DNA from 3 places in the Ruminococcus sp. 1001136sp1 genome. Region 1 is predicted to be linked to each of the others. Evidence: riboswitches for the same ligand, from Rfam matches in the RefSeq annotation. Region 1 holds a riboswitch; each other region holds the start of a gene.
The links. A riboswitch is a leader RNA that binds a small molecule or an ion and turns the genes downstream of it on or off. The one in region 1 is predicted to bind cobalamin.

Region 1 (10,646 bases):
CAAGACCGTATAGTATCAATTATTGCAGTTTTGGATAAAAAAAGAAAAACAAATGAGAAGTTAAACAAGAATTTAGCGGCTTAAAGATCGATGTCAGAGACATCAAGCTCGCCGGACATAAGTTTTGGCAGAAGTGCATCACGAGTATTGGCAAGAATCTTGGATTCTTTTGTGTTTTCCTGCATTGCACTATACATTGGTGAAACTATATTCTCAAACTTTTCTAATGTTTTTTCGTCAGGAATATATAGTTGCATTGCGTTAAGAATATTGGTTGTCATGCTCGGTACAGCAGAGCCAGCATTCAGTGAAGCCAGATCTTTGCTTTTTACAAAATGGTACACAAATTTTGCAATATTAGGACGCAGCATCTCGGTATAGAACATGGTGTCTACCGACCAGAACGCTTCATTGACATACATGATATTGTTGAGAGTTCCTTTACGGGGAATTAGAACAGATTCGCCAGTATAGAGAGGCTTTTCTACATATCGCATTATTCCGCCTGATCCATATACTGGATAGTTTCCGTCAGCCAGTTTTTTATGATCTTTTCCATACTTAACTGAGATTAGGTCAGACAGCTGCCCTGTGCTCCAACTTTCTTGTCGGTGCTCAATAAACATACGGCTGTAAATTGCCTGAGCTTGTTGCTCTAAATTCTTGTTTACCACGAAAAATGTAACGAAAAAAGGAGTGATTAACCTATGGCTGGCTTTTATACCGAAGCAGACTATGAAAATTCTGTTATAGAGCTATTTCAGAATATGGGGTATCGGCATGTCTATGCTCCTGATTTGGAGCGGGACTTCAAAAGCCCCCTGTATGAAGATAAATTAGACGAAACACTGCATCGTTTGAATCCGGATATGCCGGAGGACGCAATTCACGATGCTTTGTATAAGCTGAGAAATTTTGAAAATGCGGAAATTGTGCAGAAAAACGCTCTTTTTATGGATTACATTCAGCACGGTGTAGAAGTGCGTTATTTTGTCAAGGGTGAGGAACGCTCCGGCTTGGTATATCTTGTTGATTACAAGAATCCGGACAACAACTCCTTTATTGTGGCGAACCAGTGGACATTTATTGAGAACAGCACCAAACGCCCTGACGTACTGCTATTTTTGAATGGTATGCCGGTAGTCCTGGTGGAACTGAAATCTCCCTCTCGTGAGGAAACGGATGCATCCGAAGCATACACACAGATTCGCAACTATATGCATGAGATTCCTTCCATGTTTATTTATAACTGTATCTGTGTTATGAGTGACCTTATGACATCGAAAGCTGGTACAATTACTTCTGGCGAAGATCGCTTCATGGAATGGAAAACGAAGGACGGCGGCTATGAAAATACACAGTATGCTCAGTTCGATACATTTTTTGAGGGTATTTTTGAAAAAGAACGTTTACTGGATATTATCAAGAACTTTATCTGTTTCTCCAATGAAGGAACCAAACAGTTCAAGATATTAGCAGGTTATCACCAGTATTTTGCTGTCAATAAGGCAGTACTTTCCACGAAACACGCAACGGAGACAGACGGCAAGGGTGGTGTATTCTGGCATACACAAGGCAGCGGCAAATCGCTGTCGATGGTGTTTTATGCCCATTGTCTGCAAGATGCTTTGGATAGCCCGACCATCGTAGTTATCACAGATCGCAACGACCTGGATGACCAGCTTTACAGGCAATTTGCCAAGTGCAAGGATTTTCTGCGTCAAGACCCAGTTCATGCCGAAAGCCGGGTGCATTTGAAAGAATTACTGGACGGTAGAAAAGCAAACGGCATTATTTTTACCACGATGCAGAAATTTGAGGAATCCTTTGATTGCCTTTCTGAGCGCAGAAATATTGTGGTTATGGCGGATGAAGCTCATCGTGGGCAGTACGGTTTGAAAGAAAAGGTCGATGTCAAGACAGGTGAAATCAAAATCGGTTCTGCTCGTATTATCCGCAATGCTCTGCCGAATGCAACTTTTATCGGATTTACCGGAACGCCGATTTCTATGAAAGACCGCAACACTCGTGAAGTGTTCGGTGACTACATAGATATTTATGACATGACACAGGCGGTTGAGGATGGTGCTACCCGTCCGGTATATTATGAAAGCCGTGTTATCAAGCTGAAACTGGATGAGCAGACTTTGAAGCTCATTGACCAAGAATATGACATTATGGCAAAAAATGCTGATTCAGAGGTTATCGAAAGGAGCAAAAAAGAACTGGGGAAGATGGAAGCCATTCTTGGCAATGAGAAAACTATCAACTCCCTTGTGGACGATATTTTGAATCATTATGAAAATTATCGTGCGAATCTGCTCACAGGTAAGGCAATGATCGTAGCATACTCACGCCCTATTGCCATGAAGATATATGAGCGTATCTTGCAACTTCGTCCCGGATGGACGGATAAGGTTGCTGTTGTTATGACAGGTAGTAACAAAGATCCAGAAGAATGGAATAAAATCATCGGCAATAAACACCATAAGGATGAGCTGGCAAAGGAGTTTAAGGATAATGATAGTCCGCTGAAGATTGCCATTGTCGTGGATATGTGGCTTACAGGATTTGATGTGCCATCTCTTGCAACCATGTATGTGTACAAGCCGATGCAGGGGTATAATCTGATGCAGGCTATTGCCAGAGTAAACCGTGTATTTGGAGATAAGGAAGGCGGTCTGATTGTCGATTATGTTGGCATTGCTTCTGCATTGAAGCAGGCAATGAATGACTACACTACTCGCGATAGGAAGAATTACGGTGATACCGATGTTGCCAAGGTTGCATATCCGAAGTTCCTTGAGAAACTGTCTATCTGTCGGGATTTGTTCCACGGTTATGATTATTCCAAGTTTATGACAGGTACGGATTTGGAGCGTTCCAAGGCAATCAGCGGTGCGGTCAACTTTATTGTCGCTGTGAATAAAGAACAGGAACGAGAGAATTTCCTGAAAGAGGCATTGCTGCTCAGGCAAGCATTGTCGCTGTGTTCCTCTCTGGCAGAAAAAGAGCTGCGTGTGGAAGCGGCATTCTTTGAATCTGTTCGTGTGCTTGTTACAAGATTGATGAATCAGGGAGAGGGGAAGAAAATTTCTCTGCCAGAAATGAATGCTCGCATTAACGAGCTTCTGAAAGCCAGTGTTCAGAGCGAAGGCGTCATTAACCTTTTCTCAGATATAAATCAGGAATTTTCGCTCTTTGATCCAAAGTTCCTTGAGGAAATCTCTAAAATGAAGGAGAAAAACCTTGCTGTAGAGCTGTTAAAAAGGCTGATTGCGGAACAGGTGCAGATTTACCGTCATACAAATGTGGTAAAATCGCAGAAATTCAGTGAAATTATACAGCGTGCTATGAATGCGTATCTGAATGGAATGTTGACCAATGAACAGGTTATTGAAGAATTGCTGAATCTGGCAAAACAGATTGCGACAGCTCATAAAGAGGGAGACAAGCTTGGACTGACTGCTGATGAACTGGCATTTTATGATGCGCTGACAAAGCCGGAGGCCATTAAGGATTTCTATGAAAACGAAGAACTGATTGCCATTACAAAGGAACTGGCAGATACACTGCGTAAGAACAGAACAATAGATTGGCAGAAACGGGATTCTGCCAGAGCGAAAATGCGTATGATGATTAAGCGGTTGCTCAAAAAGCATCGCTATCCGCCGGAAGGAATGGATGATGCAGTGCAGACCGTGATGACACAGTGTGAGCTATGGACAGATAATAATGATATGGAGAATTACGCTGAGAATAGCAAGGTGTATACCTATTCTCCGAAAACGGAATTGGGTATGGTTGCTGAAGACACGGCACCGTATGGGAAATAGATATATAAGTAAGGAAGGGGATGCCTATATTATATTCAAAATCAAAAACATTGTTAAAGAAATATCTTTACTTTATTTAAGGGGTAAGTTATAATAATTCTGCTTAAAAGAATAAATGTGCCAAGTGCTGAAAAAATATATAAAATTTGTACTGCTTTCAGAAGAGGGAATCAGGTGAGAATCCTGAACGATCCGGTCACTGTATTCAGTTATGCCACATTCATATCCATTGCATTTTTATGTGAGAAGGGAATGGGGATTTAAGCTGTAAGCCAGGAAACCTGCTTGGTTCATAGAAAGAAACTTCCGTGTAAAGTGCTGTCTTTCGTATCATGTTTTTTTGTGATGCCCGCTTTTTCATGGAAGCGGACTTTTTTCTTTTAAAAACAAAAAAACAAAAGAAAAAATAAGGAGAAAAAGCATGAAAAACATGAAAACAGCAGCAGGAATGTTATGTCTGGCAGGAATTCTCAGCCTGGGAATGGGAACAACTGTATTTGCGGAGGATGGAGACAGCCATTATCCCGTAACAATCACAACCTACAATTATGAGAACGAACCGGTTGAAATGACTTTTGAGAAAGCTCCGGAGAAAGTATTTGCATATGCAAACTCCAATATCGAAGAGCTTCTGGCACTTGGTCTCGGTGATAAGATCGTAGCTGCTTGCGGTCTGGACGGTGATGTGCGTGAGGATTTAAAAGATGAATTTGACAAGATTCAGTATATGGATACCAAGCCATCCAAAGAGGAAGTTGTTGCAATGGAGCCTGATTTTATTGCGGCATGGTATTCTTCTTTCAGTGATGACTGGCTTTCTGATGTAAGCTTCTGGCAGGAGAGAGATGTAAATACATACATGTCCCTGAACAGTGCTGCAAAGGGACCGGCTTCTGAGTTCCCACGTACAATTGAAGACGAATATGAGGATATCCTGAACCTTGGCAAGATCTTTGATTGCGAAGACAAGGCAGAAGAAATCGTTGATCAGATGAAGGGTGAGATTGATAAAGTAAAAGAGCATGTAGAAGGAACAGACCCGTTATCTGTAGCAGTTCTTGAGGATGAGGGAGATTCCTTCCGTGTATATGGAACAGAGACACTTGGCGGAAATATTCCGGAGACACTTGGTGCGGAGCTGAAGCTTGGTGCAGAGAACTCTGAAAACGTTGGTGCAGAGGATCTGATTGCAGCTGATCCGGACGTATTATTCATGATCAACTATGATGGATTTATGACAGCTGATGAGGCTATCGCTGATATTACAGATAACCCTGCATATGCAAGCCTTTCAGCAGTTAAGAACAACAAAGTATTCTCTGTAAACCTGAATGAAGTATACTGCAGCGGTGTCAGAACCTATGATGGAATTATGACATTTGCAAAAGCATTATATCCGGATCTGTACGAATAAAATGAAAAGAAAACCGGATTTTAAAAATGGAATTTTTCATGGAAAGCCGATCTATGTGCTGGCGGTGATATTACTGACTGTGCTTCTGGTGATATCCATTCTGACTGCAGTTACCATTGGTTCTGTAGATCTTTCTGTGAAAGATGTGTATAGTGTAATTTTGTATAAAGTATTTGGAATCGGGGATCCGGAGGTTTATGGTGTAGGAGCCATGTCCGATATTGTATGGTTTATCCGCCTTCCCCGTATTCTTCTTGCAACAGCCGTTGGCATGGGTCTGGCAGTTGCAGGTGTGGTAATGCAGGCCATTGTGAAAAATCCGATCGCAGATCCGTATATTCTTGGTATTTCCTCTGGTGCATCTCTTGGTGCAACAGTGGCAATCTTTCTTGGAGTTGGAGCCGTATTTGGCTCCAACTCTATTGGAATCTGCGCATTTATCGGAGCCTTCCTTATTTCTGTACTGGTACAGATCACTGCAAATATAGGAGGCCGGGCAAATTCAGTCCGACTTCTGCTTGCAGGTACAGCACTTGGAAGTGTGTGCAGTGCATTTTCAAACTTTGTTGTCTATATTGCGGGCGACAGAGATGGAATCCAGACAGTTACTTTCTGGCTGATGGGAAGTCTGGCAGGTGCGAAATGGGAAAATCTGGCTGTGATTATTCCCTGCGTTTTTATAGCAACCCTGTTTTTCTGCACCCAGAGCCGTATTCTCAATATGATGCTGCTTGGAGATGAGGTATCCATCACATTAGGAACTGACCTGCACAGATATCGTCAGGTGTATCTTGTAGTGACAGCACTGTTGATCGGTTTTGTGGTATATTCCGCAGGTATCATTGGATTTGTAGGACTCATTATTCCTCATGTGGTACGAATGTTCTTTGGAACCGATCACAAGAAAATGCTTCCACTGTCAGCACTTAGCGGTTCCATTTTCCTGATCTGGGCAGATGTTGCTTCCAGGATCATTATTCCCAAGAGTGAAGTCCCAATCGGAATCCTGGTATCCATGATCGGAGCACCTTGCTTTATTTATCTGCTGGTACGCAGATCTTATGGATTCGGAGGTGAGAAATCATGAAACTGACAGCTTCTGATATCCATGTAGAGCTTGGCGGAAATGAGATTCTTAAGGGAATTGACGCAGCCATAAAGGAAAAGGAATTTGTAGGAATCATAGGACCAAATGGAAGTGGAAAAAGTACATTGCTGAAATGTATTTACCGTGTACTGAAGCCAGATACCGGTGTGATCATCCTGGATGGAAAACCGCTGAACGAATATAAGGTAAAGGATTCTGCAAAAGCACTGGCAGTGGTGTCCCAGCACAACTACTATAATTTTGAATTTTCCGTACAGGAAATTGTAATGATGGGAAGGGCTCCTCATAAGAAAACCATGGAACGGGATAATGCCGAGGATTATAAGATCGTGGAAGAATGTCTGGAAAAAGTGGGAATGCTTCCCTATCGGCACCGTGTTTTTTCAAGTTTGTCTGGCGGTGAGCAGCAGCGAATCATTCTGGCAAGAGCTCTGGCACAGAAAACTGACTGTCTGATCCTGGATGAGCCTACCAACCATCTTGACATCAAATACCAGCTCCAGCTTCTGGATATTGTAAAAAGTCTTGGGGTCACTGTGATCGGTGCTTTGCATGATCTGAATATTGCAGCAGCATACTGCGACCGGATCTATGCCATGAAGAACGGTCGTCTGGTGGCTTGCGGAACTCCGGAAGAAGTCATTACAGAAGATTTTATACATATGTTGTATGAAGTAGATGCAACTGTAAAAAAGGATGAATACGGCATGCTGAATGTTACATACCATCCTTTGCATGTGAAAAAATAAAGGAAAAGTGGAGGAAATCTGAATGAGCGATACAGCAAAAAAAGGGATCCTTGTAGTCAGCTTTGGCACCAGTCACGAGGATACCAGAGCAGTGACCATTGATGCAATTGAAAAAGAAATTGGAGCTGCTTTTACAGATTGTAAAGTTTATCGCGCATGGACAAGCAAGATGATCCTTGCCAGAATTGCAAAGAGAGATCATATTCACTATGACAATGTGGCAGAAGCAATGGAGCGTATGAAAAAGGATGGAATTACAGAGGTGATCATTCAGCCTACTCATGTAATGAACGGTGTGGAAAATGATCTTATGAAAAAGGATGTTCTGGCGTATGCAGATCATTTTCAGTCTGTGAAATTCGGAGCTCCTCTGCTTACAACAGAAGAAGACAATGAATACGTGGTGAAAGCGGTTGCAGATGAGTTTTCTGTAATTAAAGATAAGGAGACGGCACTTGTGCTTATGGGGCATGGAACCGAGCACTACGCAAATGCCGTTTATGCCGCACTGGATTACAGGTTCGAGGATATGGGATATGAAAATGTGATCGTAGGAACTGTGGAAGGTTATCCTGAAATTGACCAGGTCATGAAACAGCTTGGAAAATGCAGGGCAAAAAAAGTGGTAATTGCACCGTTTATGATCGTTGCCGGTGACCATGCGAAAAATGACATGGCAGGAGAGGAAGAAGACTCCTGGAAAAATATCATCAGCAAAGCTGGCTATGAAGTGCAGACCGTTCTGAAAGGACTGGGGGAATATGAAAGTATTCGAAAACTCTTTGTGGAACATGCGAGGGAAGCGGTATGATTAAAATTGGGACACTGACCTGCCTTCACTCCAATAATGTATGTGCCAGAGTGGGATGCCTGAAGGCCTTTCAGAATCGCAGTGACTTTTTTGATGGATATTCTCCGGACACATTTCTGGGAGCAATGATGACCTGTAATGGATGCAAAAGTGTAAATCCCAAAGAACCGGATGTAGATGAGGGAATTCTGGAAAAAATAGACAGGCTGGTCAGCGAAGAAATTAAGGTAATGCATGTGGGAGCCTGTCGTCTGGACAGGGAGAAAAAAGAGTGCCCACGAATTGCCAAAATCTGTGAGATGATAGAATCCAGGGGAATCCAGGTGGTAAGAGGAACTCACAGAGAATCCTGAAACAGGATAGAGAAATCGTATAGGGGAAACTTCCAGGCAGATTGTGGAAAATAGTCTGTCTGGAAGCTTTTTTATTGCTGTGTTTTGCCTGGCTTTATTGACAATATACGCAGGAATTAGTAAAATGAGCGGTGGCAGAAAATGATATTTAAGGAGAATTACATAAGATGAGTATTTCTATGATTGGAATAGACCATAGTATGGCTCCCGTAGATATACGAGCCTTGTTTGCATTTACCAGAAAAAATGCAGGGGAGGCTATGGAAAAATTAAAGGAACAGCGGGGAATAGACGGCTGTATTATTCTTTCTACATGCAATCGCCTGGAGGTATGGGCAAGTGTGGATGATGAGGCAGAGCTTTCTTTATATAAAGAGCTTTGTAAACTGAAAAATATTAATGATGATCAGTACGAGATATATTTTACAAAGCGTGAAGGCCATGCTGCTGTGGAACATCTGTTTTACCTTGCATCAGGTCTGAAATCCCAGATACTTGGAGAAGATCAGATTCTTACTCAGGTAAAAGATGCATTGGGAATTGCCAGAGAGCATTTTACAACAGATGGAGCCCTTGAAGTGCTTTTCCGAATGGCTGTAACAGCAGGAAAAAAGATTAAAACTGAGGTACCATTTTCTCATGGGAATCCGTCTGTGATCCATCAGGCGATAGAAATGCTTGACAGACAGGGCTATTGCGTACAGGATAAGGTCTGCATGGTGATCGGAAATGGAGAAATGGGAAAGGTTGCAGCCCAGGCTCTTATGGAAGCCGGTGCAGATGTGACTGTAACCGTGCGTCAGTATCGCAGCGGAATGGTGAATATTCCATTTGGATGTAAACGAATTAATTATGGCGAAAGAATGGACTATCTGCCTAAGTGTGATCTTGTAGTCAGTGCTACGGCAAGTCCGAATTTTACTTTGCGTGAGGAACTGTTTGAAAATCTGGAACTGGAAAAAAGTATTGTTCTCATTGATCTGGCAGTTCCAAGGGATATTGAACCGGAGGTTGGAAAATTCGAAGGGATAACCTTGTTTGATATGGATAGCTTCCGCATGGAAGAAACTCCGGCTGAGCTTCAGGAAAATCTTGAGGCGGCAGGACTGATCGTGAGAGATCAGATGGATGAATTTTTTAAATGGTTAGATGGTAAGGAACTGATACCAAGAATTCAGGAAATCAAAGAGAATGCAGTGAATGACTTTAACCTGCGGATCATGAAGCCATTGAAAAACACACAGATGGATGAGCAGGAAAAAGAGAAGTTGATAAATGCAGTGGATACTGCAATGGGGAAGGTTATAAATAAAATGCTGTTTGCATTGAGAGACAGTGTGAATGAGAAAGCATTTCTGGAATGTGTAGCAGGACTGGAGAAAACATATGAAAAATAAGCGCTATTTCCCACTGTATGTGGATCTATCGGATAAGAACATTGTGGTAGTGGGTGGGGGAACCATTGCCACAAGAAGAGTGAAAGCATTATTATTATTTACCAGGAATATTACAGTAATTGCGCCGAAGATGACAGCAGATCTCTGGGAACTGGGCAAGCTGGGAAAAATTCAGATCCAGCCCCGTCCTGTGAAAAAATCGGATTTCTCTATGGCTTATATGGTGCTGGCTGTTACGAATAACAGTGAGCTAAATGAGGAAATTTACCGTACCTGTAAAGAAGAGGGAATTTATGTAAATGTTGCAAGTGATAAGAATTTGTGCGATTTTTACTTTCCCGGAATTTGTCTGAAGGATGATATTGTAGTGGGAATCACGGCCAGCGGTGTCAATCACAAAAAGGCTAAGGCAGTAAGAGAAAAAATGCAGGCACTTCTGGAAGAACTGGAAAAAGATGAGGATAGTTATGAATAAAAAAGTTGTGATCGGAAGCAGGGAAAGCAAGCTTGCCGTACTGCAAAGCCAGATGGTGAAGGATTATATTGTATGCAGGCATCCGCAAATGGATGTGGAAATCCTGACCATGAAGACTACAGGAGACAAAATACTGGACCGTACTCTGGATAAGATTGGAGGAAAAGGCCTTTTTGTAAAGGAACTGGATCGGGCGCTTTTAGAGGGCAGAAGTCAGCTTTCTGTTCATAGCCTGAAGGATATGCCTATGGAAGTCCCGGAGAAGCTCCCCATACTTGCTTTTTCAAAAAGGGAAGACGTAAGAGATGTGCTGGTTCTCCCAAAAGGCTGTGATGTTCTGGATCCTTTGAAGCCTATCGGTTGTTCCAGCCTTCGCAGAAAGCTGCAGCTGAAAGAAATTTACCCGGATATGCAGGTGAAAAGTATTCGTGGAAATCTTCAGACCAGACTGGAAAAGCTGGATAGTGGAGAATATTCTGCGTTAGTTCTTGCAGCCGCCGGTT
Region 2 (10,646 bases), on a different contig from region 1:
TAAATCCGCAGAGGGATTTCGTAGTCCCCGTTGAAAATCTGGATATCCATTTTTTTCAGAAAAATATTCATGGCATCCAGCTTCTTAATGTCCACCAGTCTGCGGGAGGATTCCACTTCGATATTGCCGTAGGAAAGGGTGTGGAGAATTGCTCGCATGGTTTTGGAAATCATGGCCTGTATTCCTTTCTGGTTTTAAAATCAAGCTTCATCAGACTGTTCTGTTATGGAAAAATCAGTCTTCTGCATTAGCTGGCAGGCATCAGATAGAACGGAAGCCTTTTCCAATGATTTCGCTGCTGTTTACGATGGTAATAAATGCATGAGGATCAATCTGTCTTAAATGAATACGAAGACGGTTGGTCTCGCTTCGGGTAAGCACAGTCATCATTACCTTCTGCTCCTTCTTGGTATAGATGCCAAAGGCCTTCTGCTCTGTGGCAGAACGATGCAGGTCATTGATGATGAACTCTTCTACCTGCTCCGGATATTTACTAATGATCGTACATACCTTTCTCAGGTTCAGACTCTCAATTGCACTGTCTACTACAGTGCATTTTAGGATCATTCCAAGAATACAGTAAAGTCCGGTCTGGGCACCGTAAAGGTAAGCAGCGATCAGCACAATTCCCAGGTCACTGACCAAAAGGGCACGTCCGATCTCAAGGCTGGTATATTTGTGCAAAATCATTGCCACAATATCAGTACCACCAGTGGAGGCACCGACATTAAATACCATAGCAGCTCCCACTGCAGGAAGGATCACTGCAAAACAAAGCTCCAGGAACACGTCATGTGTAAGTGGCGAACTAAGGGGATAAATAGCTTCACAGGCACTTACATAGAAAGACAGGGCAAAAGAGGAATAGACAGTCCAGCCCATGGAGCGGATTCCAAGGAAGAAAAATCCAAGTACAACAAGTGCTGCATTGACGATCCACATAAATGCACCTACATTCCACTTCGGAAATAAGGTAGAAAGGATAATAGACAGACCAGATGTACCACCAAATGCGAAATGGTTGGGTGTTTTAAAAATGGCAATTCCAACCGCTGTAAAAATCAATCCCAGATTCAGAATGATAAAGAACATCAGGTTGTCTTTTGTAAATATATTTTTTTTCATAAAACGAGTCCTCTCCTTCTTTCGGTGAACTCAGTATAACGTAAAAAATGAGTCCTGTAAAGAAACGGAATCAAAGAATCCCGCAAGGCAGAATTATACAAACTCTGTTTTCCCGCTCTTCTTCGCTGCATCTATAAGCTCTCCTAACCGCTTATTGCAGCTTCCAACCGGAACAGCCGTGCAGATTATCCGCTCACAGCTTTCCATGGCTTTTTGCGCCTTCTGGAAGGCTTCTTCACAGATTTCCATGAAGGGTTCTTCCGTGATCACCTTTGAAGCCAATAGTCTTGCCAGGCGGTAATCCACGTCATTGGTGTAAAGAATACCTGCAATAAAAGGTGTGTGCTCTTTCTGTAGCTGACGGAATATGGGAATACCAGTGCCGTTTCCACAGATTACGAAAGTTTTCGCTTCTCCGTCTGGTTTCGGAAGCTCAATACTTCCAAACAGGGGATCAAAAAATCCATTGTTGATCTCATACAGCTCCTTGATCATGTTCTCTTCAAAAATATCTTCCGGCTTTCCAAAATGAGAAATAGTATCTCCCTTTACGCAGATGATCTTATCTGCAATTTTCTGTGCCAGATCGATTTCGTGAAGAGACATGATAACTGTGATCTGCTTCTTTTTTGCCATATCCCGAAGAATGGATAAAAGATCCAGCTTATGTTTGATATCAAGGAAAGAGGTTGGCTCATCCAGAATAATAATATCCGGTTCCTGGCAGATCGCACGGGCAAGAAGCACTCTCTGACGCTGGCCATCGCTGATGTTGTTAAAGTCACGACTACCAAGCGATTCCGCATGCACCGCTCTCATGGCTTCCTCTACCTTTTCCTCATCCTCTCTGGAAAGAATACCGAGTCTGCCTGTATAAGGGTAGCGTCCGGTTGCCACAATATCATGACAGGTCATAAGCTCCGGACGCATTCGTTCCGTAAGAACTACTGCCATGCGTGTGGAAAGCTCTTTATAGGAAAAAGAATTCAGATTGCGATCATCAAAGTAAACTTTTCCACCAATGATCTGCAGCTGTCTTGTGATACTTTTCAGAATCGTAGATTTACCAGAACCATTTGGACCAATGAGGGTTACAATCTCCCCTTTTTTAATTCCAATACAGATATCATGAATTAAGGCCTTTTTGTCATAACCGACAGAAAGGTTATCCATATGAAAATAGTAATTATCCATTTCAGTTTCCTCTCTTCTTCCGCAACATCATGAAAATAACAACAGGTGCTCCAAAGATGGAGGTAACGGTACTGATATTCAGCTCCAGAGGGGCAAAAGCCATTCTGGCAATCAGGTCACACATCATACAGAAAACTGCACCGCCCAGGAATGTTCCCGGAATGATTATAAGTGGTCTGGATGTGCCGAAGCTTCTTTTCATCAGAAATGGGACTGCAATTCCAACGAAAGAAATCGGTCCTGCAAAAGCAGTTACAGTTGCTGATAAAATACTGGAAAGCAAAATCAATGCAACACGGAAGAATTTGATATTTACGCCCATGCTTTGTGCATAAGCTTCTCCCAGCTGATAAGCACCGATGGGCTTTGACAGCAGGAAGGTCAGGGCCAGGGTAATTCCTACCACCACACAGGAAATGTAAACGTTACTCCAGCTCATACCGGAGAAGCTTCCCTGTGACCATCCGTGAAGATTTACAATATCGGAATCATCTGCAAAAGTTACCACAAAATCAGTTACTGCAGAACAGATATAGCCAATCATGATTCCGGCAACCAGAAGGGTGGCCATGTGCTTGATCCTTTTTGAAATCAGAAGAATAAAACCTATGGAAATCAGGGAACCAATAAAAGCTGCAATGATCAGAGTGTAAGAAGTTACGTTTACGGCTCTGCCAAGATAATAAATCATGGTAAGAGCTACTACCATTTTCGCACCGGAAGAAATTCCCAGAACAAAAGGTCCTGCAATGGGATTTTCAAAAAAGGTCTGGAGAAGAAAACCAGATAGGGATAAGGCACCTCCAAGAATGGCAGCCATCAGGATCCTGGGAAGACGGATTTTCCAGATGATGCTGTATTCTTTTGTATCTGTGGCTTTTTTCAGCAGGATATCTATGATCTCAGACAGAGAAATATGAACATTTCCTGTGTTGATATTCAAAACTGTGATCAGGCCAAAGGCCAGGATCAGCAGAATGAAAACCATAGCGTAACGAGATCGTCTCTTAAAATTTTCCATGTGGAAGCTGGTTCCAGCGGATTGATTGCTCATTTTATTTTTCTCCATTTTTGTTTCATTTACAACAGAACCTGCTGTCAGCTCAGCTTATGAAGAAAAGTCATATCCTCTTCACTTCCGCCGGTAAGCATCAGGTTCAGATCTGTGATCAGTTCACCAATTGTATCTGTATGCTGGTACATGGAATCATCAGTTACCCAGACATTTCCCTCTTTTACGGCTTTAAAATCAGCCATCAGACTTTCTTTTGCAAGAAGATCGTCTATGCTTTTTACAGACGCATCAATACTGGAGTTGTAGATCAGATAATCTGCATCTGACGCAGTATTATAGAATTCCTCCATGGTAATGGCAACGGAAGTTTTTCCACTGTCATCCTGAAGATCTGCGAATGCATTTCTTCCACCGGCAATCTCGATCATGCTGGAAATATAATCTTTAGGATTACGTACTACAGGAGAACCGCTGGTATTGATGTAGAAAAATGCAACTGTTTTTTCTGTATTTGTAAAGTCCTTTAGCTTCTCAATAACCTGTGCCTGCTGGTCAAAGAAGGTCTTTGCCTCCTCTTCTTTGTTCATCATTGCGCCATAAAGCTTGATCCACTCTGTACGTCCAAGGGGCTGGCTCTCATAGCTGGAGCGATCGGTGAAAACAGGAATTCCAAGAGTTTCGATCATCTCCTGTACCTTCGGTGCATGAAGGATCATGGTAGACTCTATTGCAAGATCACAGTCGTCACCTACCAGAAGCTCGTAATCCGGTTCATCGTATTTTCCCGCAAAGGTCATTTCGCCGTTATTGATAGCATCAGCTGCTGACTGGATATACCAACCGGAAGCATCAAGACCTGACAGCTTGATGGAGTCTACACTTCCGATTGCATCGAACAATGCCATCGGGGAAGTGGCTGCCATGTAGATGGTGTCAAGTGGCTGCTGAAGGATCTGGATTTCAGGATCCAGATCATCAGGTGCCTCTTTGCCCTCTGGGACGATCAGATATCTGGCATCATCATGGATGTCCAGAAGTTTGTAACCGTCATTGTAATAATACACGTCAAAGCATTCTGCAAAAGACAGATCCATGGCGGATTCATAGGTCAGACCTGCAATTTCAGGTGCAGCATTTTTTTCTGATGTGTCAGAAGAAGTCTCCCCGGAAGCATCTGCTTCCAGGTTCTCCTCTTCTGCCCATACCGGAGTAATGGCAGTAAATGTCATAACTGTTGCTGCAAAAATACTTAAAATTTTATATTTCAGCTTTTTGTCATACATTTTTATTTTCTCCTGCTGATTATTCTTGCTACTGTGCATATGGTGAAGAATAGTAATTTATTCTTCCTCATCAGTTACAAAAATTGCTTCGTAAGCTTTTTCCCACTCAGCTTTTGCATTGTCATCCTTTTCATCTGCAGAACGGTCCACGATAAACGGGATTTTCAGAGTGGAATATTTCTCTGCGGAATCTTTCAGAAGATTTTCTTTTGCTTCTGTGTCTGCTTCCTCTGTCGGGAGAATATCAGAAGAAAGGATAGAAATACCGCACTGACTCTTTACAAGAGCTTTGTAATCTGTATCTTCATCTTTTCCTGCAAAAGTTACGGAACCATCTTCCAGAGCAGCTGTAAGGCTGTCTACCGTACAGTCCTCTTTTTCCATTCCAAGAGCAGTAACTTTGTCTGTAAGATCAAGCTTATCCAAAATGTTAAGAGCATCTGTGGAAGCCACATAAGCAGATTCTACCGGCTGGTTGATTACGATTACATCTTTATCAAGTCCTGCAGGGATAACAGCACCCTCAGGTACGATCAGGTATTTTACAACATTGCCCATGTAGAGCTTTTCTGTACCTGTAAGTTCCTGGGAATCAGCAGCTTCTGTTTTTGCATTTTCTTTTCCGGAATCAACAGTTTCCGGTTTTCTTGCAGTATCTGTTGTCATATCTACTTCAAGAAGGGTAATACCCTTTGCGTAGTGATAAAGCTTAAAGTATTTTGCATGCTCAAGAGTAGTTTCGTCTTTATACTCAAGACCTGTGATCTCTGGTGCAGAATCATCCAGCTTCTTGTTTCCTGTGGAAAGCATGCTGTTGTCATCTGCCGGGTTATCCTTGTCTGTTTTCTTCGGATCGTTTGCACCCTTTAAAGCGATATAAATGGTGTAAGTGATTTCATGAGCCTGGGACATTCTGGTTGTCATACCAATGATCGTATTATTCTGGTTCAGTGCTACCGGAATTGTGAAAGTAGAAGTTCCGCCGCCGCATGCACCGTAGTATTTATTTCCATTGGCTTTTACATAACCGTAATATTCACTGCTGAATACAATAGTCGCATATGCCTGACCATTTGTTACCGTAACTTTGTTACAGGAAATGCTGACCTTTCCAGAACCACCAGACCAGGAGAAACTGTCAGGAGTATAGGTTCCATCTGCTAATGTAGTAGAACTGTTTACAGATGCTGTTCCGCCGCTTAAGTCAGATTCGTATTTGGATTCCTCTTCCGGTTTCTTGTCTGGCTTTGGAGTTGCTGTTGGTGTAGGAGTTGCTGTCGGTTTTTTATTTGGTTTTGCAGTGGGTGCAGGAGTTGCTGTGATTGTTGTGTCAGGAGCAGTATCTGGCTGCGGATCATCCTGTACGTCACCTATCTTATTTAAAGTGCTGGACTGGAAAGTCAGGATCCTGTCATACCAGATCTGGTTTTTGTGGGAAAAAGCAGCAACTGCAATTCCATTGTCCAGGGCTTCAACAGGAATCTCATATGTATATTTGCCATTTGCGTCTGCCACATATGGAACCCAGGTGGAGGAATCTGCTGCGGTAGCTTCTTCTTTTGTTCCCAGACATAGATAGTCGTAACCAGTTCCGCTTAAAGTAAGAACAGCTGTCATTTTTCCGTTTTTGGAAGTAAGGACACAGTCAATTACACGGAACATAGATGAACTGGAGTTTACTGTAATATTATAAATTCCGCTTGCACAGCTGCCTGGAGCAGGGGTTGCTGTTGGCTCTGGGGTGGTGGTTGCTTCCGGAGTTGTGCTTGGCACTGGAGTTTCAGTTGGTGCAGGAGTCTCAACCGGTGCTTCGGTAGGCTCTGGGGAAACAGTTGGTTCCGGTGTTGGAGCAGCCTCTCCATATCCTGGAACCGCCGGTACGGTAATCGTCAATATACCCTTTGCGTACCAGTTCTGGCTCTTCTTGGAATGAGGAACGACTGCGATTGTCTGAGCTTCCTTGCTTGCAGTAACTTCAAAGGTGTAGGTATAGCCTCCTGCACTGTTCTCTACTCCTTTGATGGAATTTGCTTCTTTATCAGAGTCACTGGCACTGCCAAGATAGATCATGTCATAATTCTGTTTTGCGGTAGAAAGTGTGACAATATATTTATCCTCCGAAACCTTTACAGTGGAACCGGTGATTACGAACATTGCAAATTCATCACCGTTTTCTTTTACAAGCTTGATTCCGGCATCTGTAATCTCATTCTGGGCTGGTGCCTGGGTTGGAGCTGCAGTTGGCAGTGGAGTGGCAGTTGGCTCAGGGGCTGCAGTTGGCTCTGGAGTAGCTGTTGGTTCCGGGGCTTTCATTCCTGGAACGTTCAGTTTCAAAGCCATATTTATGTACCATTTCTGATTTTTTACAGAAAATGGTACGATGCTGAAAGTCTGGACCTGTTCACTGGCAGGAACCTCAAAAATGAAAGTATAACCATCTTCATTTTCTGTACCAACGATTGCTGCTGCATTTTTTGCTTCGTCAGGATCTTCTTTAGAACCAAGATAAAGCTTCTCATAGTTCTTTCCGTCAGTATTGAGGGTTATCTTAATTTTATCACCATTTAATTCAGCAGAAGAGCTTTTGATTTTAAGCATTTTATATGCACTGTTATCTTCCTTGTCAATGGTCATGTTGGAACCATCTGGGTTCAGATCCTCTGGCTTTGTTTCTGGTTTATCTGTCTCTTCGGTTTTGCCCTCTTCTGTTGTTTCTGGTGCAGCTGTAGGCTGTGGAGCTTCTGCTTCCTCATTTTTGCTTTCTTCAGCAGGTGATGCAGTAACCTCAGGAGTGGTCTCAGAGGCAGGTGTTTCTGTAGCAGCAGGTGTCTCTTTCACAGCAGAGGCATCCACTGCTGCCGGAGTTACTGTAGTGTCAGTGTTTTCTTCCTCAGCTGTTGCGTTCTCCTGCACAGGAGTCTCAGCAGCAACAGCAGTCTTCTCCGCCTCTGTTTCTGGAGTTGGTGTAACAGAAACCTGTACGTTTGCATCCTCATTTTCTGCCTGTGTAAGTACAGCAGGAGTGACCGTCATCGCGACGGAAAGGAACAGTGCAAGAAAGCGTTTTGAATTTCTTTTCATTTCTTTTTCCTCGATTCTTCCTATTATTTTATAATTTGAATAAATCCCAATTGCTTCTGGAGCCTGTTTGTACAATGGGCAATCCTGACAGGATTATTTCAAAAAAATGCCTGCTTCCTCTGAGAAAACAGGCACTAAAAATTCAATATATTGTATTATCAAATATATTAATGAGAATGAAGTACTTTCTTCGGAAGCTTTCATTAAACGAATTCAGCAGGTTTCCTGACTTACAGATCAACACAGAATCCATCCTTCTCAGCAATATACCAATGGTTTCACTGGATTCTACTCCCTGGTTACAGTGACCGGATCGTTCAGGACTTTCACCTGATTCCCTCTTAGAGCGTGTTGAAAAAATATTCTCACAATCTGCACGCTGTAGCAGACAGATATGTCTGGCACTGAAAACGGATTTATTCAATTCACCTCATTATAGCAGACCGTTATGTCGAAATCAATAGATTTATAGGGTTATTGCTTGTATTTACTGTACCCGACTTCATCTGTGCGGAGAAGTGTTCCATTCTCATCGTAAACACTGCGGTAGGTTTTACAGGTGTTTGGATCGGAATGCTCTGTAGTAATCTCTACCGTATTATTGTCAGTTTGGGTTCCGTAAATGGATACCGTTACGGCTTCCTCTTTTTCATCGTAAGAGGCTTCAATTTTAATTGGATAAGCAGTATTATTCTGAAAACGGAAATCCTGACCTCCCCACACCACTGCTGCGTCCAGACCATCCTCAACATAATCAATTCGGGCAGCGTGATTATGACGCTCAACAATGGTCAGATCAGACTGCAGGCATGCCATAAACAACGTAGTGGAAATCTGGCAGATTCCGCCTCCGATATCCTGGGCATGTTCGCCTCCTACAATTACAGTTGCTTCCCTGTACCCTCGTTCCTCAGTACGTGGACCTAAAGTATCGTTGTAGGAAAAAATCTGTCCTGGCTGAAGTTCCACTCCATCACAGGCTTCCACGGCAAGCTTCAAATTGGCAACACGGTTTTCGGTACCGCCGCCATATGTAGTATAAGTACCAAGAAGATTCAGATAAGGAAGGGCTTCTATCTCTTCTGTAGAAACTTCGGGTAGGGTTATTTCAAGGGGGATGGTAATCTTTGCCCCTTCTTTTGCTTTTTCCAGCTTCTTTGCAGCTGACTTCACATCAAATGAAATTCCGGTAACTGCTGGAATAATTTCATTATTTTCCCCCAGAGAAGCATCTGTGGCATCTGTATGTACTTTTTCATAATAGGCTTCCAGATCCAGTTCCTCTGGCGGTGTCTTCATAGTAGGACATTCGATAACAGCTTCATAATCTTCTATGGAAATTGCTTTTAGAATCGCTTCTTTCAATGCATCCATATCCGGACCGATTCCGGTTTTTCCCTTAGTGATAACCAGCTCTGTATCTGTAAGTTCACAGGAAGTCTGTATAGTGGTGGATCCCTTTGAAATTCCAGCATCCTCCAGAAGCTTGTCCAGTTCGTCTTTGTTTCGGGCTTCTGGCATAAGGGTGACTTCTTCCTTTGTCTTGCTGTTCATCAGTTCGATGCGGTCAGTTCCATGAGTAAACCAGGCACCATGTCCAAGAGCATAGGCACTTTCTACAATTGATTTTACATCAAGACCGAGAACAGGATAGATGGATACCTTAAAGTTCTTTCCATTCAGGGTAATGGTCATCTGTGTGTTCTCATATTTTTCCTGAAAATCTTTTGAAATTGCGTCAATGGCTTCCTCTTTGGTCATTCCCTGAATGGCTATGCCGTTTATTTTAAGCTTCTTCCAGATTACATTATCTGTAAGAAAATGACACCACAGCCCATACGCACCTGCCAGAATCAGAACCAGGATCAGAACTTTGATCACACCGTTTTTCACTTGTTTTTTCATGTAATAATTTTACCTTTTGCAGTCTTTTTTAGAGCGTGTTTGAAAAAGGCTTTCTGCAAAATATATCGCAAAGTGGGGCGTGCAGATTGCAGGAATGATTTTTCAAACAGGCTTTAGAGCAATGGGGTAAAAAAGCATGTCCGGTTTCCGGTATGGCATGCAGCCCCTACCTGCTCTACTTTTGCCAGAATTGTATCATTATCACAGTCTATAGTCAATGATTTCACATACTGAACATGACCGGAGGTTAGTCCTTTGGTCCAGAGCTCGTTGCGGCTGCGGCTCCAGTAAGTCATTTTTCCCAGCTTCAGAGTGGTAAGGTATGCTTTCTCGTTCATGTACGCAAGCATAAGAACTTCGTCTGTTTTGTAATCCTGCACAATAACCGGAACCATGCCGTCACTGTTTAATTTGAAATCTGACCAGGACATTTTGGACTTTAATTGGTTCTGTTCCATATTTTTAATACTCCTTTATGAAAAATTCTTCTGCAATTATGCCACCTGCTTTCATGCTCAATTCGAAAAAAATGAAAACAAGTGGCATATATCATATCGTCTTAATTGTAATTCTGTTTGTTCTGCCTTTAAAGACTTCCCTTCGTAGAAAGCACATCTGTAATACGAGGATCATAAGCTACCGCCATATCCAGCGCCTTTGCAAAGCTTTTGAACATGGCTTCTGCCATATGGTGATTATTTCCCGGTGTTAGAACCTTAATGTGAAGATTCATGGCTGCCGTATAAGAAATGGCGTAAAAGAATTCCTTCATCATTTCTGTGGACATATCTCCAATTTTTTCACTGGTAAACGTACCTTCGAAGGAAAGATACGGGCGTCCCCCGAGATCAATGGCGCAAAGCACAAGACACTCATCCATTGGAAGGATGCAGCTTCCGTAACGCCTGATTCCTTTCTTGTCTCCAACCGCTTCTTTAATAGCTGTGCCAAGAACAATTCCCGTATCTTCAATGGTATGATGATCGTCAACCTGAAGATCACCCTTTACCTTTATATCCAGATCAAAAAGTCCGTGGCGGGTA
Region 3 (10,646 bases), on a different contig from region 1:
ACTGGATTCCAATCCGGAATTTACTTCTTCTGTAATCATTGCATATGCAAGAGCTGCATACCGCATGAACCAGGAAGGACAGAATGGCTGCAAGACGGTATTTGATGTAGCACCTGCTTACTTAAGCGCTCTGAGTGGAGAAGAATTAAGAAAACATCTGTTATAATTACTTTATAACAGAAATATTACAGAATTTATAAAAGGACAGTTCTTTCACATTGTGTGGGGCTGTTCTTTTTTTATGGAAAATACCTTTGAAAACATTGCTTTTAAAGAGAAAATAATACGAAAATATTGTGAAAACTTTACAGAGTTTTACTTTCGGGTTGACGATAGATGGAAACTGTAATATAATGAGCTACATAAAGCTGTAACAACTTTGTAAAAACTTGAAGATGATAATAACAGGGGTTGTGTTTGCTGGACAGCAGTATTACCTGTGGACAGCAACAGATTAATTAAAAAGGAAGGTAAGTATGCAAAACAAATGTAAAAAATTCAGACTTTGGAGTATCTTGCTGCTGGTAATGCTTATGGCAGCCGGTTTTACATGCCATAGTACATCAAGAGATGTACAGGCTGCCACGAAGAATGGATTCCGTACAGTAAAAGGGAAAACATACTACTATAAAAACGGCAAGAAAGTCAAAGGATGGCTTACCCTGAACGGTAAGAAATATTATTTTAATAAATCTACTGGTGTTCAGGTGAAAGGCTGGGTGAAAGATAAAAAGGGCAGAAAGCGTTATTTCACAAGCAAAGCAGGTGTTATGGTAACTGGATGGCTTTCCAATTCCAAGGGACAGCGCCGTTACTTTGCACCATCAACCGGATACATGAAGACAAAGTGGCTGAAGCTTGGCGGAAAGACCTATTACCTTTACGCGAAATCAGGCGTTGCAGCTACCGGTTTTGTAAAGGACAGCAAAGGAAATATCCGCTATTTTTCCAAAACGGGAATTATGGCCACTGGCTGGCTGACTAGCTCATCAGGAGTGAAGCGGTATTTTGACACTACATCGAAAACTGCTACCAATGGAATCATGGCAGTTGGTTTTAAGACGATCAATAATGTGACCTATTATTTCTACAGCGGCTCCGGAGCTATGGCGACGGGCTGGGTGGAGAATACAGACAAGGGTACAAAGTACTATTTTGATCCTACTACAGGCGCGATGTACACAGGCACACAGACTGTTGATGGTGTTACATATACATTTTCCAGCACTGGTGTATGCCAGGGAGAGAAGCAGGATGATCCTTCTCCGAATGGAAATACAGGAAATAAGACCATCAAGAATTATCTTGCAGGAGCACTTTTACCTGTTGGAAAAGCACTTTACGTATGGGGCGGCGGATGGAATGATTCCACAAGAAAGGGTCTCAGCGATACCATGACCAGCTGGTATAATAAATGGTCAGCGAATCCATCCAGTTATGATTACAATAATTACCGTGATCTTTCTACTTCCAATCGTGCGAAAGGATTTGACTGCTCAGGCTTTGTAGGCTGGTCTGCTTATCAGGTAATGCAGACACAGTCCGGTGTAGGATATGGATACACAGTGGTTTCAGGTGAAATTGGAAGCTATTACAAGGGGAAAGGCTGGGGCTCAATCGTAAATCAGTCTTATCTGTCACAGAATGGCTGGGAACTGAAGCCTGGCGATATCGGATACAATGATGGTCATACATGGATCGTTCTTGGACAGTGCAGTGATAAGAGTGTTGTTATCATTCATTCCACTCCGCAGGCAGGTGTCCAGATTTCTGGAACTACCACACCTACAGGAAGCTATTCCAGTGAGGCGGCAGCCCTTGCGAAGAAATATATGTCCTTGTATTCCGGATACAGCATCTTCAACTATCATCCATCCGTTGGAAACTATATCCGAAATGGAAACTATCTGAGATGGAATGGAGATACACTTTCTGATCCGGATGGTTATTACAATATGACAGCAGACCAGATTCTGTACGATCTGTTTGGAAAATAATGGTTAAGTAATATACAAGAGAGAATCAGTGAAAATACTGGTTCTCTTTTTATGTAACAGCGGAAATCTTTGAATTCCCCCTCTGTTACACAAACACGCTCTGTGTTCTCTTATTTAGACAAATGTATTACGAAATGTTACAAAGTTTTAAAAATTATTGCGATTTAGGGTTGAAATCTTTGCAAGAGTGTGCTAATATGTAGCAAGATTGAATGAAATGTTGCAAACATATTACAAATTGAGCTTTTTAGATTATCAAAAAGATTAACGAGGGTGATGAAACATGAAGAAAAGAATTGTATGTCTGACACTGGCAATTTTAATGTGCGGCTCACAGGTTGTAAGCGTAATGGCTGACCGTGAGAGCGATTTAAGAGAAGAGCAGGCCTGGACAAGCCAGCAGCTGGATGCTACATACGCACGCATGAGTGCCCTGTGGGATCAGAAGCAGCAGCTTGAGAGCCAGATCGAATCTTTGAATTCTGATCTTGTAAATGTAATGGTTTCCATTCAGACTCTTGAGAGTGATATCGCTTCCAAGGAAGCAGAAATTGAGAAAACACAGGGTGACCTGACCAAGGCTCAGAATGCCAAGGATAAACAGTACGGCGCCATGAAGAAACGTATTCAGTATCTTTATGAAAAAGGTGGAAACAATGCATGGTTCCAGATGATGTTAAATGCAGATAACCTTGCAGACCTTCTTACCAGAGCTGAGTATACACAGCAGATGTATGAGCAGGACAGAGAGAGCCTTCAGAAATATGCAAGAACGATTGAGGAGGTTCAGAAGTTAGAAGATCAGTATGAGCAGGAGAAAGCTGATTTTGAGACCATGAAGGAAGAATATGAGGCTCAGCAGTCTAACCTTCAGTATCAGTTGGATGTAACCCGTGCGAACAGTGCTGATTGCGAGAATGAGATCGCATACGCACAGCAGCAGGCTACTGAGTATGCGAACCTTCTGGAACAGCAGCAGGCAGAAATTGAGCAGCTTGAGGCAGAACGTATTGCAGCAGAAGAAGAGGCAAGACGTCAGGCAGAGGCAGAGGCCGCAGCAGCTGCAGCAGCACAGGAAGCAGCTCAGAACGGAGATGATTCCTCAGAAGATGTTCAGTATGATGAAGATGGAAATGTTGTAAGTGGTTCTTCTGATGGATCTTCTGATTATGAATACGATGAGTATGGTAATGTAATTGATACTGACAATACAGTTGATTACAATTCCGAGGCAAGCAGCTCCGACAGTTCCTCAGATAGTTCTTCTGACAGTTCATCAGCCAGCAGTTCTTCAGGTTCCGGCTCTTCTGTTGTATCCTATGCAACACAGTTTGTTGGAAACCCATATGTATGGGGTGGAACAAGCCTTACCAGTGGTGCTGACTGCTCTGGCTTTGTGCAGAGTGTATATGCAAACTTTGGCGTAAGTCTTCCAAGAACATCTTATGAGCAGCAGAATGCCGGATATGAAGTATCCTATGCGGATGCTCAGCCAGGCGACCTGATCTGCTATGGCGGACATGTTGCAATTTATATGGGAAATGGACAGATTGTCCATGCATCCAATGCCAGAGATGGCATCAAGGTCAGCGATAATGCTGCATACAGAACGATTACTTCTGTAAGACGTCTTGTGTAATCTGAATAAATGAATTTGTGAGCCCTTTCCGGAGATGAAAATCCGGAAGGGGCTTTTTACTGAAAATAATGTGGAAAAGCAAAGGAAAAAGAAGTATAGTAAGAATAAAAGTATTGTCTGAAAATCGTAATATAAATATTTCGTATAGCCAGATGAGAGGTGGAGAAAAATGCTTAGCCATTATCAGATGAAGGAAATTCCATATTTAAGAATATTAGGAAGATCGAATGGCAGTCTGGAACCGGTAACACTATTTTGGACCGCTTCCGGAATTGAACTGAATGTAAAAGCAACAGAAATATGGGTGAAAATCCGCTCCGATTATGATGTTTTTGAGCCATGGGTGGATGTGATCGTAGACGGCGTATTGTCCCAACGGCTTATGGTAAATAAGGGAGAACAGGAAATCTGCCTTTTCCGTAATATGGAAAGGGATAAGGTAAGAAATGTAAAGCTTCTTCGTGATACTCCTGCGTTTCCCACAGATGAAAAAACATTGCTTCAGCTTCTGGAGGTTGAAACTGACGGTGAGTTTTTACCTCTTGAAACACCAAAGCTCAGATTGGAGGTAATAGGGGACAGCATTACCTCTGGTGAGGGCGGCAGCGGTGCAGGAGAAGAAATGACATGGAATTCCTTTTGCTTCAATGCCGTGGATAATTATGCATATATGGCAGCAAAAGAACTGGGCGCGGTGTACAATTGCATCAGTCAGAGCGGCTGGGGCGTTTTCTGTTCCTGGGAAGGCAATGAGCAGCAGGCAATCCCGCTATATTATGAGCAGGTGTGCGGTCTTTTAAATGGAGAAAGAAACAAACAACTGGGTGCTATGGAAAAATGGGATTTCCAGAAGTTTCAGCCTGATGTGATCGTGGTGAATCTGGGGACAAACGACAGCAGCGGCACGAAGAATATGGACAGGATTGGAAAGGCTGTGGAAGACTTTTTGAGAAAACTGCGCGTATGTAATCCGGAAAGCTATATTCTGTGGTGTTATGGAATGCTTGGAGATGAGATTTTACCAACGCTTGAGAAAGCGGTGGGGAATTATAAAAGAAAAACAGGGGATGAACGCGTAGAATTTGTGAAGCTTCCGGATACACTGGAAGGAGAATTTGGATCAAGGCAGCACCCAGGGCACAGATCTCATGAAAGAACAGCGAAAATCCTGGTGGAGAAGATTCAGGAAAAAATGACGCTGCTGGTCACGCCGTGACTAGCAACATCTGGTTGATAAAAAAATAACAAAAATCTTTTCAAAAATAACAAAAATCTTTTCAAAGGGTTGACAAAGACAGTGACCGGTGGTACTATGGTGTCAGTATAATTCCATAGTGAACATATTAAGTGCTGACAGCTATAAGCTGGCAGAAAGAGGGAATCAGGTGAGAAACCTGAGCGATCCGGTCACTGTAACAGAGGAGCGAATCTTATAGTCCATTGTGCTTGCGCATGAGAAGGAGAGAGGATGTGATGATCCTGGAGCCAGGAAACCTGCTTGGTATGGCGAGGTTAAACTTCCGATGAAAGTGTAACAACCAGTTTTGGGGAATCCGCAGCCCTGAGATGTTGTCCGCTTTTGTGAGTGGACATTTTTTATGGAATGATCGCCTGTTCAGAAGAATTATACAGATTAAATGGCAGGCGATACTACTTCGGATGAAACCGTTCCCTCCGCGTATATATGAACGGATCATATTCTACCCCGGAGTAGCATCGCTCCCTCTTAAATAATGATGATTCAGAAGCCGCATATGCGGTATTTTTTTTACACTTTTCCTGAGCCTGTTTGTAGAATTATTCCCGTAATCTCCTGCAGGGTGTGACGCACATCTTACAGAAAGCCTTTTTTAAACACGCTCTGGCCGTATTCTATTCCTGTAAGCGGGATTCTTTTTTTGCATTTGATTTTGGGGCATTACGAAATAGAATATAAAGAATATTTTGTTTTGAGCTGTATGAGATAAGGAGAGAAATATGGAGAAAAAATATTGGGAAGATAAAGAATACGCTTATTTCAGTCATAAGAAATGTGAGTATTTTCCATGCCATAAAGGAGCTGATCCAGAGGACTTTAACTGTCTGTTCTGCTATTGCCCGCTTTATGCCCTTGGAGACAAATGCGGCGGAAATTTCAAATATAATGAGAAGGGATTTAAAGATTGTACGAATTGTCAGCTCCCTCATAAGAAGAAAAACTACGGTTATGTGACAGGAAAATATCAGGAACTTGCTGCGATGATGCAGAAAGTAAGAGAAGCAGATCATAAAAATGAAAATGAGTAATCAAAGAAATAAGTATAAAAAACTCTCCGGAATATATACGAAGTTAAGCTTACGTATTTACATTTCTCGGAGAGTTTTTGCGTAATGCAAAATTCCATTGGAATTCTGCAAGCTGGATCCTTTTTATCGTATGCTTAACAGCATCTTTAATTTCGGAATCTGGTTGTTGAGAATCAGACCCTCTGGAAACATAGCATTATGAACGAAATCAGCGGCATAAGTGAAGTCTCCAATATGCTCTGTTCCATGACTGTCACTGGAAAGCACGATTGGAACCAGATACTTCCGGCAGCAGGACAGGATCTGCGCGCAGTTGGCATGGGTATCGCCCCGATATCCGTAAGGCGCCAGGGAAGCTTCGTTGATTTCAAGGATAACACCGTTTTCACTGGCAGATTTTACAACTGCGTCGTAATCTATGTCATACTGGGGATTATCAATGTGTCCCAGGATCTTTATAACCGGATTCTTCATTACGTTCAGAAAAGCAGCAGTATTTTCTTCCCTGGTCTTTGGCCGGAAATTCTGATAATGCATGCTGGCGATTGCGTAGTCCAGCTTATCAAGAAGCTCCTGTGGCAGATCTGTTTTTCCATCGGTATCCAGAATGTTCAGTTCAATTCCATATAATAATTCCACATCGAAACGCTTCCTGGGCGAATAGATCAGGCTTCGGAAATAAGAAGAAGTTCCGGCAGCCAGAGTGGCTGGTCCGTGGTCTGTGATTCCAAGAAGCTTCAGCCCTTTTTGGGAAGCTGCCTTTGCCATGTCACTGATGGTGCAGGTCGTGCCGTGTCCGCTGGCAATAGAATGTGTGTGTATATCAGAAAGATACATAAAATCATCTCCTAATCAAGATTACGTGAATATATGCAGCTGGTAATTTCACTATAAAAGTGTTTTAAAAAGCCATTTACAGTTAACTTTAGTATGCCAGAGGGCAAAAAACATGTCAATCATAAATAAGAAAAAACAGAGAAAACAAATAAAAACAACATTACAGTACAAGAAAAACCACACATCGCATGCAGAGAAGTGTTGCTTTTTGTTGACACTTGGAAATCAGAAAGGTATAATCAAATCAGAAAATAAAAACTCTTTATTCAGGAGGAGAAAATGGGATACACAGATAATATGTCTCCGGAAATGAAACAGAGAATTGTACAGGAGCTTGTGCCAGGCAAGCAGATTTCCCTGGCACATATCATTGCCAATCCGGATAAGATTCTTTACACCAAGCTGGGTCTTGATCCATCTCTGGATTACTCAAGAGCGGCCATTGGGATCATGACTGTAAGTCCGGCAGAAACTGCTATCATTATGGCAGATATTGCGATGAAATCATCTGGCATTGAACTGGGATTTGTTGATCGTTTCAGCGGAAGCCTGATCATCACAGGTACTGTGTCGGAAGTAGAAGCTTCTACTAGCGCAATTCTGGACTATGTGGGAAATAAACTGGGCTTTACTTTATGCCCCATTACAAGGACTTGACAGAATATGAGGAAACTTGTTCTGATCGGTCGCAGCGAGGCTGGAAAAACTACTTTGACCCAGGCCCTGCGTGGTGAAAAAATACATTATCATAAAACACAATATGTAAATAATTTTGATGTGATCGTAGATACGCCAGGAGAGTATGCCCAGACGAAAGGTCTGGGACACGCCCTGGCGTTGTATACATATGAATCAGATGTGGTAGGGCTGCTGGTATCTGCCACGGAACCGTATTGCCTTTTTCCACCTTGCATTACCTGTATGGCCAACCGTGAAGTAATTGGAATTGTTACCAAAATCCACAATCCGGATGCAAATGTAAAACTTGCCACGTCCTGGCTGGAGCTTGCCGGCTGTAAAAAAATCTTTTATGTAGACTCCAGGCAGCAGGAGGGCATTCCGGAGATTTTGGAATATCTTAGGGAAGATGGCGATGTAATGCCATGGGAAAAAGATGCCTCTGATCCTGTGAATTAGAAAATACCTGTCAAATGTGGAAAAACAGTAAAACCAGCAAAACCACGAAAAACAACATAGCAATCCAGAAAAAAATCCACATAAAACAACATAAAACAACGGAAAAACCTTGACTTATAATGTGGAATGGTGTAAACTTACAACATAACCTAAAAAGTAACAGGCTAGCTATGCCTAGCCATGATAAGTTACCCGGTGCGGTACTATAACTTACATAATCCACCGCACCTGAATGTGCTTAAGGAGGAAAAAAGCATGGTAAACGAATACGAAATCAAAAAACAGATTTGCGACATCGGAAGAAGAATCTATAACCGCAACATGGTTGCAGCAAATGATGGAAACATCTCTGTAAAACTGAATGACAATGAGTTCCTTTGCACACCTACTGGTGTATCCAAAGGCTTTATGACTCCAGAGTTCATCTGTAAAGTAGATGCAAAAGGAAATGTTCTTCAGGCTAACCCGGGATTCAAACCATCATCTGAGATCAAGATGCATATGAGAGTATATGAGAAGAGACCTGATGTAGGATCTGTTGTACATGCTCATCCAATTTATGCAACATCTTTTGCTATTGCTGGTATTCCGCTTACACAGCCAATCATGCCAGAGGCAGTTATCGCTCTTGGATGTGTTCCGATCGCTGAGTATGGTACACCTTCTACAATGGAGATTCCGGATAACCTTGAGAAATATCTTCCATATTTCGATGCAGTTCTTCTTGAGAACCACGGAGCTCTTACCTGGAGCACAGACCTGAACGCTGCATACATGAAGATGGAGTCCGTAGAATTCTATGCACAGCTTCTGTATCAGAGCAAACTTCTTGGAGGCCCGAAGGAATTTGATAAAGAGAACATTAAGAAACTTTATGAGATCCGTCGTAAATTCGGTATGCCTGGAAAACATCCGGCAAGCCTTTGCCAGAACAAAGATGGCATGAACTGCCATAACTGCGGTGGTGCATGTCACAACGAAGACTATAAACAGTTCCCAGGATATCAGTATGATTTCGTTGGCGGCAACTGCGATGCTCCGGCAACAGATACAGCTAATGCAGATGCAGAGTTAGTAGCTAAGATTACCAAACAGGTTATGGCTCAGTTAGGACTGAAATAATCAGAAAATATAAAGGCCGCAGCTGTGAGAGAATCAGGCAGCTGCAGGCAATTGTTAAGGAGGAACAATCTCATGCCAATCAGCGAGAGCATGGTACAGGATATTGTACAGGAAGTTATGGCGAAAATGCAGATTGCAGACGCTCCGGCCGGTAAACATGGAATTTTCACAGATATGAACGAGGCCATTGAGGCTGCGAAAGCTTCCCAGAAGATCGTTCGGAAAATGTCCTTGGACCAGAGAGAAAAAATTATTACCTGCATTCGAAGAAAAACAAAAGAAAATGCAGAAATCCTTGCACGTATGGGTGTTGATGAGACCGGAATGGGAAATGTAGGAGATAAGATCCTGAAACATCATCTGGTAGCAGATAAGACCCCTGGTACAGAAGATCTCAGCACTACAGCATGGTCAGGCGACAGAGGACTTACTCTGATCGAGATGGGACCGTTTGGCGTAATCGGAGCAATCACTCCGTGTACGAACCCAAGTGAAACCATTCTGTGCAACACAATGGGTATGCTGGCAGGTGGAAATACAGTTGTATTTAATCCGCATCCGGCAGCAATCAAAACCTCTATTTATGCGATCAATCTTCTGAATGAGGCATCCCTGGAAGCAGGTGGCCCGGACAATATCGCAGTAACAGTAGAGAAACCTACATTAGAGACAAGCAATATTATGATGAAACATAAAGATATCCCGCTTATCGCAGCAACAGGCGGTCCTGGCGTTGTAACAGCAGTCCTTTCCTCTGGAAAACGTGGAATCGGCGCTGGCGCAGGAAATCCTCCGGCAGTTGTAGATGAGACAGCAGATGTAAGAAAAGCTGCTCAGGATATCGTAAACGGATGTACATTCGATAACAACCTTCCGTGTATCGCAGAGAAGGAAATCGTAGCAGTTGCTTCTATTACAGATGAGCTTATGCATTATCTGGTAAGTGAGAATGACTGTTACCTTGCTTCCAAAGAAGAACAGGATAAACTTACAGCAGTTGTTCTTGCAGGCGGCAAGCTGAACCGTAAATGCGTTGGACGTGACGCAAGAACATTACTTTCCATGATCGGAGTAAATGCTCCTGCAAATATCCGCTGCATCGTATTTGAAGGACCGAAGGAACATCCACTTATCGCTACAGAGCTTATGATGCCGATCCTTGGCGTTGTAAGGGCAAAAGATTTTGATGATGCAGTAGAGCAAGCTGTATGGCTTGAGCATGGCAACCGCCACTCTGCACACATTCATTCCAAGAACATTGACAATATCACCAAATATGCGAAAGCAATCGACACCGCAATCCTTGTTAAGAATGCACCTTCCTATGCAGCACTTGGATTCGGCGGAGAAGGTTACTGTACATTCACAATCGCAAGCCGTACTGGTGAAGGACTTACAAGTGCAAGTACATTCACCAAGAGAAGACGCTGCGTAATGGCAGACAGCCTTTGCATTCGCTGACAGGAGGAAACATAAAAATGGATATGAATAACGTAAATATCGAAGAAATCGTAAAACAGGTTCTTGCTGGAATGGCTGGAACAGCACCGGCAGCTTCTGCATCAGCAGCACCGGCAGCACCAGCTGCAGCACCGGCAGGCGCAATTCCGAAAACTGCACACGTTGCA

Region 2: it holds a riboswitch for cobalamin, as region 1 does, so the genes downstream of both, ABHC48_RS18110 (hypothetical protein) here and ABHC48_RS13530 (ABC transporter substrate-binding protein) in region 1, are expected to answer to the same signal.
Region 3: it holds a riboswitch for cobalamin, as region 1 does, so the genes downstream of both, ABHC48_RS02170 (cysteine-rich small domain-containing protein) here and ABHC48_RS13530 (ABC transporter substrate-binding protein) in region 1, are expected to answer to the same signal.

The regions. Positions count from the first base shown of each region.
Region 1 is NZ_JBDPGY010000014.1:63,393-74,038, reverse strand. It holds gene ABHC48_RS13545 (restriction endonuclease subunit S) at 1-84, shown strand, start outside; gene ABHC48_RS13540 (restriction endonuclease subunit S) at 81-626, opposite strand; gene ABHC48_RS13535 (type I restriction endonuclease subunit R) at 708-3,836, shown strand; cobalamin riboswitch at 3,942-4,140, shown strand; gene ABHC48_RS13530 (ABC transporter substrate-binding protein) at 4,258-5,250, shown strand; gene ABHC48_RS13525 (iron ABC transporter permease) at 5,252-6,337, shown strand; gene ABHC48_RS13520 (ABC transporter ATP-binding protein) at 6,334-7,107, shown strand; gene ABHC48_RS13515 (sirohydrochlorin cobaltochelatase) at 7,130-7,918, shown strand; gene ABHC48_RS13510 (CGGC domain-containing protein) at 7,915-8,271, shown strand; gene hemA (glutamyl-tRNA reductase) at 8,439-9,668, shown strand; gene ABHC48_RS13500 (bifunctional precorrin-2 dehydrogenase/sirohydrochlorin ferrochelatase) at 9,658-10,143, shown strand; gene cobA (uroporphyrinogen-III C-methyltransferase) at 10,136-10,646, shown strand, end outside.
Region 2 is NZ_JBDPGY010000027.1:14,416-25,061, forward strand. It holds gene ABHC48_RS18085 (alpha/beta hydrolase) at 1-173, opposite strand, end outside; gene ABHC48_RS18090 (YitT family protein) at 262-1,125, opposite strand; gene ABHC48_RS18095 (ABC transporter ATP-binding protein) at 1,219-2,319, opposite strand; gene ABHC48_RS18100 (iron ABC transporter permease) at 2,321-3,373, opposite strand; gene ABHC48_RS18105 (ABC transporter substrate-binding protein) at 3,418-4,617, opposite strand; gene ABHC48_RS18110 (hypothetical protein) at 4,675-7,698, opposite strand; cobalamin riboswitch at 7,896-8,097, opposite strand; gene ABHC48_RS18115 (VanW family protein) at 8,173-9,603, opposite strand; gene hisI (phosphoribosyl-AMP cyclohydrolase) at 9,717-10,061, opposite strand; gene hisB (imidazoleglycerol-phosphate dehydratase HisB) at 10,190-10,646, opposite strand, start outside.
Region 3 is NZ_JBDPGY010000002.1:43,706-54,351, forward strand. It holds gene ABHC48_RS02150 (diaminopimelate dehydrogenase) at 1-166, shown strand, start outside; gene ABHC48_RS02155 (N-acetylmuramoyl-L-alanine amidase family protein) at 477-1,997, shown strand; gene ABHC48_RS02160 (C40 family peptidase) at 2,281-3,636, shown strand; gene ABHC48_RS02165 (GDSL-type esterase/lipase family protein) at 3,806-4,852, shown strand; cobalamin riboswitch at 4,965-5,153, shown strand; gene ABHC48_RS02170 (cysteine-rich small domain-containing protein) at 5,614-5,922, shown strand; gene ABHC48_RS02175 (phosphatase) at 6,046-6,759, opposite strand; gene ABHC48_RS02180 (BMC domain-containing protein) at 7,039-7,416, shown strand; gene ABHC48_RS02185 (EutP/PduV family microcompartment system protein) at 7,423-7,896, shown strand; gene ABHC48_RS02190 (class II aldolase/adducin family protein) at 8,152-9,018, shown strand; gene ABHC48_RS02195 (aldehyde dehydrogenase family protein) at 9,091-10,479, shown strand; gene ABHC48_RS02200 (zinc-binding dehydrogenase) at 10,497-10,646, shown strand, end outside.